Regions from separate parts of the Paenarthrobacter sp. NPDC057981 genome, predicted to be linked through region 1. Evidence: riboswitches for the same ligand, from Rfam matches in the RefSeq annotation. Region 1 holds a riboswitch; the other holds the start of a gene.
What was found. A riboswitch is a leader RNA that binds a small molecule or an ion and turns the genes downstream of it on or off. The one in region 1 is predicted to bind S-adenosylmethionine.
Positions count from the first base shown of each region.

Region 2: it holds a riboswitch for S-adenosylmethionine, as region 1 does, so the genes downstream of both, ACFVSI_RS10140 (aminotransferase class V-fold PLP-dependent enzyme) here and ACFVSI_RS04915 (LLM class flavin-dependent oxidoreductase) in region 1, are expected to answer to the same signal.

Region 1 covers NZ_JBHVQI010000003.1:45,407-49,586, forward strand. Annotated here, with positions in the region: gene ACFVSI_RS04905 (ABC transporter substrate-binding protein) at 1-42, opposite strand, end outside; gene ACFVSI_RS04910 (NtaA/DmoA family FMN-dependent monooxygenase) at 39-1,454, opposite strand; gene ACFVSI_RS04915 (LLM class flavin-dependent oxidoreductase) at 1,487-2,578, opposite strand; SAM riboswitch class IV at 2,615-2,724, opposite strand; gene ACFVSI_RS04920 (LLM class flavin-dependent oxidoreductase) at 2,948-4,087, shown strand; gene ACFVSI_RS04925 (rhodanese-like domain-containing protein) at 4,123-4,180, shown strand, end outside.
Region 2 covers NZ_JBHVQI010000008.1:100,930-105,109, forward strand. Annotated here, with positions in the region: gene ACFVSI_RS10135 (class I SAM-dependent methyltransferase) at 1-166, opposite strand, end outside; gene ACFVSI_RS10140 (aminotransferase class V-fold PLP-dependent enzyme) at 268-1,671, opposite strand; SAM riboswitch class IV at 1,703-1,816, opposite strand; gene hisN (histidinol-phosphatase) at 1,988-2,812, opposite strand; gene ACFVSI_RS10150 (ribosome small subunit-dependent GTPase A) at 2,867-3,982, opposite strand; gene aroA (3-phosphoshikimate 1-carboxyvinyltransferase) at 3,985-4,180, opposite strand, start outside.

The DNA of each region.
Region 1 (4,180 bases):
CTTCTTTCCGCTGCGGGCTGCGGAAGGTTTGGGGAGTCTCATGCGACGTTTTCGCTTTCAGTGGGTTGGGTGCTGGTGAGTGATCCGCGACGGGTGAAGGGCTCGCGGAGGCCGAGGTTTTCGCGGAGGTTGCTGCCTTCGTATTCCGTGCGGTAAACGCCGCGGTCCTGGAGCCTTGGGACAAGCTCGTTCACGATGTCGTCCAGGCCGGAGGGAACAATCCAAGGGGTGATGTTGAAGCCATCCACGGCTCCTGTGTGGGCGTACTCGGCGAGCTTGTCCGCGACGTCGTCGTAGGAGCCCACCAGTCCACGGCCGTTCAGGCGGGAGCGGGCAGCCACAAACTGCCGTATGGACAGGCCCTTCTGTTCGGCTTCCGCACGCCATTGGGCGGCGAGTTCCTTGGCGCTCTTGCCGTGGAAGGCGTTGCCGCGCGTGGGATTGGTGACGTCGACCACGGGGTCAACATCCGGGAGCGGCCCGTCCGGGTCATACTCGGTGAGGGTCCGGCCCCAGAACTGCTCAAGGTAGGCGATCGCGGTTTCCGGGCCGACCTGCTGCGAACGGACCCACTGGTGCTTTTCCTCGGCCTCGGCAGCTGTGGCACCCAGGATGAACTCCTGGCCGGGGAAGATCTTCACGTCATCGGCCGGGCGACCTGCTTTGAGGGTCCTGGCCACGATGTCTTCGCGGAACTTCTTCGCGTCCTCCAGCTCGGGGTGGGCGGAGAAGATGACGTCGGCGTTCCGGACCGCGAAGTCGCGGCCATCCGGAGAATCGCCTGCCTGGAACAAGACGGGGTGGTGTTGGCTGGAACGCGGAAGGCGGCCAGTGATCTCGACGTCGAAGCTCTGGTCCTTGCGCTGTACCGGGGTGATGCTGTCCTCTCGGAGCCAGCGGGGCTCGTTCCGGGACCCGGCGATTGCGCCGTCAGCCCAGGAATCCCAAATGGCCTTTGCCGTCTGGACGAACGCTTCGGCCCGGACGTAGCGGTCCTCGTGCTTGAGGAACCCGCCGCGCCTGAAGTTGGCTCCGGTCCATGCGTTGTCCGTCGTGACGATGTTCCACGCGGCCCGGCCGCCCGACAACAGGTCCAGGCTGGCGAGGCGGTGGGCAAGGTCCGCGGGGTCGTTGTAGGTGGTGTTCTGGGTAGCCACCAGGCCGATATTGGTGGTGATGGCGGCGAGCGCGGCCAACGCCGTCTGCGCGTCAGGGCGGCCGGCGACGTCGAGATCGTGGATCTTCCCCAGGTGTTCGCGGAGGCGGAGGCCCTCGCCAAGGAAAAACGCGGTGAACAGGCCACGTTCGGCGGTCTGGGCCACGCGGCGGAAGGATTCGAAATCGGTCTGCGAGCCACTGGCTTCGTCTTTCCAGACCGTGGTGTGGTTGACGCCCTGGAAGAAGACTCCGAACTGGATCTGCCCGTTGCCTGCAATGCGGTGGTGATTGGTCATCTGATGCTCTCTCTGGCTTCTTGGCGGGCGTTTCAGGCCGCGGCGTAGCGGTTGACTGGGCGTGGAAGGTGGAGGGTCTCGCGCAGCGTGGTGCCCGGCGTTGGGGGCGTCACAAGCCCTGACTCGTGCAGTCCAGGCAACACCTTGTACGCCAGTTCCGGCAGATCGATGTCGAGGACGGCCGGCCTCAGGCGAACGCCGTCCGTGGCTGCGAAGAGGGCGGTGAGGAGTTCCACGAGCCCCCGGGCATCTCCCACGTAGCGTGCGCCGCCCACCCATTGCTCGTGGGCATCCAACTCGGCCAGCCGCTCGGCGGCCCTTTGCCCGCGGGCGTCCAGCACGACGTCGAGCTCGACCAACGTCCGCTGCGCCCCTGAGGCTGTTGCCGCCTGGGCTGCCTGCGCGAGCTCGTCGGAGGAGTCCGCGGAGACCAAGGCTACGTCGGCTTCGACGGCGGGAATCAGTTCCGTGGGGGCGAACACCACCAGCTGGCCCTGAAGCGGGCGCGGGATGATGGACGGACCCTTTACGGAGAACCGCTCCCCTTCGAAGTTGGCGTAGTGCAGTTTGTCGCGGTCCAGGTAGCGGCCTGTGGCAACGTCGCGGATGACGGCGTCGTCCTCCCAGGAGTCCCAGAGCCTGCGGTTGGCCTGGACCACGTCCGCTGCCTCGCTTGCTGTTTCTTCCCGGGACAGCGGCGCGCGACCCACGGAACGGGCCTCCTCCACGAAATTGTCCGCATTTACCAACCAGCCGGCGCGTCCCTGGGAAGAGTAGTCCAGGCTGGCGAGCTGGGTGGCGACGTGGAACGGCTCGGTGAAGAGCGTTCCCACTTCCGGAACCAGCCCCAGGGAGCGGGTGATCGGTGCGGCGAAAGCTGCGCGTTGGACGGCGTCGATACGGGTAGGAACCCCGGAGGTGCCGTCATCCACCACACGGCTGTCCTTGAACGTTGCCAGATGGAAACCCGCGATGTCTGCTGCCTGGACAGTCTCACGGATCCGCTGGCCCCCCAACAGTGCCTGCGGATCATGGAGGGCCTTTCGCCACGCAGCCGGGTGGGCTCCATCGCCGTCGAGCTCCAAAGCAACAACACGCGAACGGAAATCAGGTTTGGAAGGCATGTTTCTCTCTTTCACAGGCCGCAGCGCGGCCGGGTTGACATTCACTTGCCGCAGTCGCGGCCAGGTCTGTTTCCGGAGCACCCCGCCACTTAATGCCTGAGGGTTGCCGCAGCGCGAGCCGGTCCTTGGCGCGCTGACTCTTGACCTGGAATTGAATCTAGGAGCAGCTCCAAGGAATGTACAAACGCCCCTGACTTGAAGCGTCAACGCGGGAAACAGCGCGTCAAGCGGCTGCCAAGTTCGTCATTTTTCGGTGGATCTGCGGGCCCGTATGACCTTCCATTGCGCCGGGTTGAGCCGCGTTGAGTCCAGTTGAGCCGGGTGACAAACGGGCTTTGGTGCGCCCCTTCCGCTCCGTAGTGTCGTGACATGCCGAAGCCTTCCGTTATCCCCTTGTCAGTTCTTGACCTCAGCCCGGTGTCAGCCAACCAGAGCTCCGGCGACGCCCTGCGCAGCACCGTTGCCCTGTCCGTCGCAGCCGAAGCCGCGGGATACTCCCGCTACTGGCTGGCCGAGCACCACCTCAATGACGGCGTCGCCGGTTCCGCGCCGCATGTGCTGGCCGGGCTCGTGGCTGCGGCAACAAAGACGATCAGGGTAGGTACGGCGGCCACGCTTTTGGGCAACTACCGGCCGTTGCAGATCGCGGAGAGCATCGGGACCCTGGCGTCGGTGTTCCCGGACCGCCTGGACCTGGGTTTTGGCCGTTCCGGCCCGCCCAAGTCTCCGAGCGAACCGGCGCCGGGCCAGCCGGCTCCCGCTGCGGACCAGTCGGCGGAGCGCGTAGTGGACGGTCTCGTCGTCCCCGCCGCCCGCCCAATTTTCGGCGCAGTCCTTCCCCGCAAGTTCCGCCTGCAAAGCGAACTCCTGGGTCGGTTCCCGGGCGACACAGACAACTTCGAGAACGACGTCCAGGACATCATCGGCTTCTTCACCGGGGAATACCGCACCAAACACGGTGAGGAAGTCACGGCCACTCCCGCCCTGGGCCAGTCTCCGCAGTTCTGGATCCACGGGTCCACGGCCGGCCCCAGTGCCAGGCTCGCGGGCAAGCTGGGCCTGCCGTTCGGAGCCAACTACCACGTAGCTCCAGCGACAGTGCTGGACTCGATCGCCGAATACCGTGCCCACTTCAAGCCCTCGGAAACGCTGCAGGAACCGCATGTCATCGTCTCGGCAGATGTCTTGGTTGCGCCCGACGAATTCAGCGCCCGCCGCATCGGCCGTGGATACGCCCAGTGGGTCCACGGCATCCGCAGCGGACAGGGTGCCATCCCTTACCCCTCACCGGACGACGCCGCTGAGTTCACCTTGGACGCCGAAGCAGCCGAGCTGATCAAGGACCGCCTTGACACCCGGTTCGTCGGCGACCCCGGGCAGGTCACCAAAAGCTTGCGCACCCTCCAACGTGCCACCGGAGCCCAGGAACTGCTCATCACCACCATTGCCCACGACCCCGCCGACCGCGAGAACTCCTACCAGTTGCTCGCCGAAGCTTGGGGACTCTAGACCTTGCCAATCACCCAACTACTAAAGGAGCAGCAATGACCACCGAAATCCAGGAAGATACCCAGCTCATCACCGCAGAGGAAGCGGCCGCCC
Region 2 (4,180 bases), on a different contig from region 1:
AGTCCACGGAGTCCTGCGGATATCCGGGCCGCACACGGTCGTAGTGCTCGCCGCCGTCCTGGAAGCTCCGGCCTAGCTCGTGCCGACGCGAGGCATGGAGCTTTGGTCCACGGGGTCCGGCGGGGCCGGGTATGCCGGGAGCGCCTTCGGGTGTGCGCAGGGACACGCGGGACTCCTTCACGGGATAGCCAAAAGATACCCTACGAATTTACCCTCGGTCCGGGAATCGCGCTTGGTCAGCCGTGCCTACCGGCCGACCGTGACCCTTTAGTCGACAGTGCAGGGAGCTGCCCCTGCGGTTCCCGGGGTATTGGGCGCCCACTCGGGGTAACTGCGGTGGTCGTTGGCGGGAACCCAGCGCCCTTCGTCAACAACGTAGTCCCAGCCCAAGCCGTTGCGCTTGAGTTCCTGGATGCCGGCGAGCAACCTGGTGGCGTCCTCCAACCGGGAGCCGACTCCGAAGCTTGCCCGCAGGGATCCCGACGGCAGACCCAGGCGCTTGAGCAAAGGGTGCGCGCAGAAACGGCCATCGCGGAGGCCTACTCCGTGCTCGGCGGCCAGATACGCGGCGACCAGCCCTGCGTCGAATCCTTCGACGGAGAAGTTGACCACGCCGATGGTGTCCTCGGAGTCGCTGAAGATCCGGTGGACCGTTACGCCGTCGATGGCTTCCAGGCCCTCAACGAGGTAGCTGCGGATGCCGGCTTCGTGAGCGTGCCAGGCGTCCTCGTCCAAGCCAGCGAGGACCTGGGTGGCTCGGGCGAGCGTCGCAGCTCCGAGAACGTTGGGGGAGCCGCCTTCGTGCCGGGCCGGACCCGTGGCCCAGCTGACCGAATCCAGGCGGGCCTCACGGACAGCGCCGCCACCTGCCAGGTGCGGGACGCCGGCGTCGAGCCAGTCCGGGCGACCAACAACGACTCCTGCACCGAACGGCGCGTAGAGCTTATGTCCGGAGAACACGATGTAGTCCACGTCCGCCTCAGCGATGTTGACGCGGCGGTGTGGGGCCAACTGGGCAGCATCCACGACGATCCTCGCACCGTACTGGTGCGCCAGGGAGGCCAGCCGGGCAATCGGCAGGATCTCACCGGTGACGTTCGAGGCACCGGTTACTGCGAGCAGGCTGATACCGCCCTGGGCCAGTTCGGCTTCAATCTTGTCTACGGTGCCGGCCAGGGTGGACTCCGCAACGACGCTGCGGTGCGGGACTCCCTGCCAGGGCAGGAGGTTCGCGTGATGCTCAATGTCCAAGTACAGGACCTCGCCAGCGAACTGGCCATTGACGTGGGGCAGGCAGCCAGCCAACAGATTCAGCGAGTCCGTGGTGTTCCGGGTGAAGATCACGGAGTCATCGTCACGTCCACCGACGAACTCACGGACGATGTTCCGTGAGTTTTCGTAGACCGACGTGCTGATTTGCGAAGCGAATCCAGCCCCGCGGTGAACGCTCGCGTAGTAGGGCAGGACCTCGTTGAGGTAGGCGGAAACAATCGTCAGTGCCGGAGCCGACGCACCATAGTCAAGGTTGGCGTAGCGGACGTGGCCACCTTGGATCAAGGGAGCCTGCAGTTCCGCGCCGGTGACGGCGGCGAGCGGACGGGCTGCGGCAGCAGTGGGGGACTCGTCGATGAAGGAAGAAATGATGTTTGAGTTGAACGTGGCAGTGCTCATGGGACCTCACTCAAGAGGGACCCCCTCAGGGGATCCGCGCTTGCCGCATCCGTTCCGGACCGGCCGGGTCGTCACCCGGGGCACCCCACCGCGAATGGAGGGTTGCCGGCCAGCTAACCGGGGTTTAGCGCTGGCACTCGTGACCTGTAAAAAAGGCTAAGGCACGTCCGTGGAAGGGTCCAAAGCCTCGGAGTTTTGTTAAGCCGTTTGTTACGTGGGATTGAAAATCGTGGGTTCCTGCGAATAAAAAGCGGCGGCTGCCCCAAAACCGGGGCAACCGCCGTCGAATATTCGATACACGCAAAGGTGGCAGGAGTCAGGCCGGAGGCTGAAGGAGGTCGTCCAATCCGGGGTTGAGTCGCTTCAGGACTTCTGAATGCAGAATGGAGTTTGTGGCAAGGGCGTTGCCGCCGAACGGGCCGTCTTCCCCTTCAAGGGAGGTAAAGCGTCCCCCGGCCTCGGTGACGATGGGAACAAGAGCGGCCATGTCGTAAAGATTCAATTCGGGCTCGCAGGCGATGTCCACAGCTCCTTCGGCCACCATGCAATAGGACCAGAAGTCACCATAGGCGCGGGTGCGCCAGAGGTCCTCGGAGAGCCCCAGGAACTCGTCCAGGTTTCCACGTTCTTTCCAGCCGGAGAGGCTGGAGTAGGACATGGAGGCATCGGCGAGGCGGGAAACGTTGGAGACCTTCAGGCGGGTTGCCGATGCCAGGGACCGGCCCATGTAGGCGCCCATGTCCTTGGCTGCCCACCAGCGCTTGCCCAGGGCGGGAGCGCTGACCACGCCTACAACGGGTTCGCCTTCGTCCACCAGCGCAATCAGCGTTGCCCACACTGGAACACCCCGGACAAAGTTCTTTGTGCCATCGATGGGGTCGATGATCCAACGTCGCGAGCCGTGACCGCTGCTGCCGAATTCTTCGCCAAGGACCGCATCACGGGGACGCGAGCGCGACAACTGACCGCGGATGGCTTCCTCAGCGGCCTTGTCCGCATCGGTGACAGGTGTGAGGTCGGGCTTGGTTTCGATCTGCAGGTCCAGGGCCTTGAAGCGATCCATGGTCTGGGCGTCGACGGAATCGGCCAGGACGTGGGCAAGGCGCAGGTCGTCGTTGTAGGTGGAAGCGGGTTGGGTCATGCCACCAAACTATCCTGAAACGCGCGCGGCGGTGGGGAGGTCAGGGCATGACTGTCAGTTAACTGTGCCCAGTTCCTTGGCTTCCTTGGCTTCCAGGCGGGGATCCGCGCCCAGGAGGCGTCGCAGGGACGCAAGGCGTGCCACACCGGATGGTCCCGCATGGCCATCGTTGACCCACGCATCCAATCCGCAGTTCACAGCGGTAGCGTCATGCTTGCAGCCGCGGTCGCACGTCTCTGTTCCAGGCTCGAGATCCGGGAAGGAGTGCAATATCCGGTCAGGATCCACGTGGGCCAGGCCGAACGAACGGATGCCCGGGGTGTCAATGATCCAACTTCCGGACGGTGCATCGGCCAATTTGAGGGCCAAGGCTGACGAGGACGTGTGCCGGCCCCGGCCGGTCACTGCGTTCACGCCGCCGGTGGCACGTTCAGCTCCGGTCAGGGCGTTGACCATGGTGGACTTACCCACGCCGGAGTGGCCCAGCATGACGGTGACTTTCCCACCCAGATAGGACCGGAGTTGGGACACCGCATCCCGGTCCAACCGCGCTGACAAGCCGTCATCGGAGCGTGCATCGATGCCGCTCGCTTCAGAATCGGCGGTGCGGCTGATGATCACGGGAAAATCGAGGCTGAGGTAGTTCGCCAGCAACTCAGTGGGATCTTTGACGTCGGCCTTGGTGATCAGCAGCAGGGGCTCAATGCCGGCGTCGTACGCCGCCACGAGGGCGCGGTCGATGAATCCGGTGCGTGGTTCCGGATTGGCTGCTGCAACAACCACCACCAGTTGGTCGGCGTTGGCGACCACTACGCGTTCAATCGGATCTGTGTCGTCCGCGCTGCGGCGAAGCAGCGTCCTGCGTTCCTCCACCCGGACCAGGCGTGCCAGTGTGTCGGGTGACCCGGAGACGTCGCCTACCAATGCCACGAAGTCGCCCGGAACAACAGGGTTCCGCCGAAGCTCGCGGGCGCGGGCTGCGATGACGACGCGCTCGTTGGGAGTGTCCTCATCCACGATCGCCCGGTAGCGTCCGCGGTCAACGGTGATGATGCGTCCGATGACGGCGTCGTCGTGGCTCGGGCGGTCCTTTGTCCTGGGCCTGGTTCCCTTTTTGTTTGGCCGGATCCGGACGTCGGATTCATCCCATGAACGTGCGTCGCGCCCCATGGTCAGTTGCTGTCCCCGTCCGGGGTGGCGGATTCGAGCATCCGCGTCCACATGTCCGGGAACTCGGGCATGGTTTTGGACGTGGTGGCTATGTCCTCCACCTGAACGCCTTCGACGGCGAGTCCGAGGATCGCCCCGGCAGTGGCCATGCGGTGATCGGCGTAGCTGTGGACCACCCCGCCATGAAGGGCCGCGGGA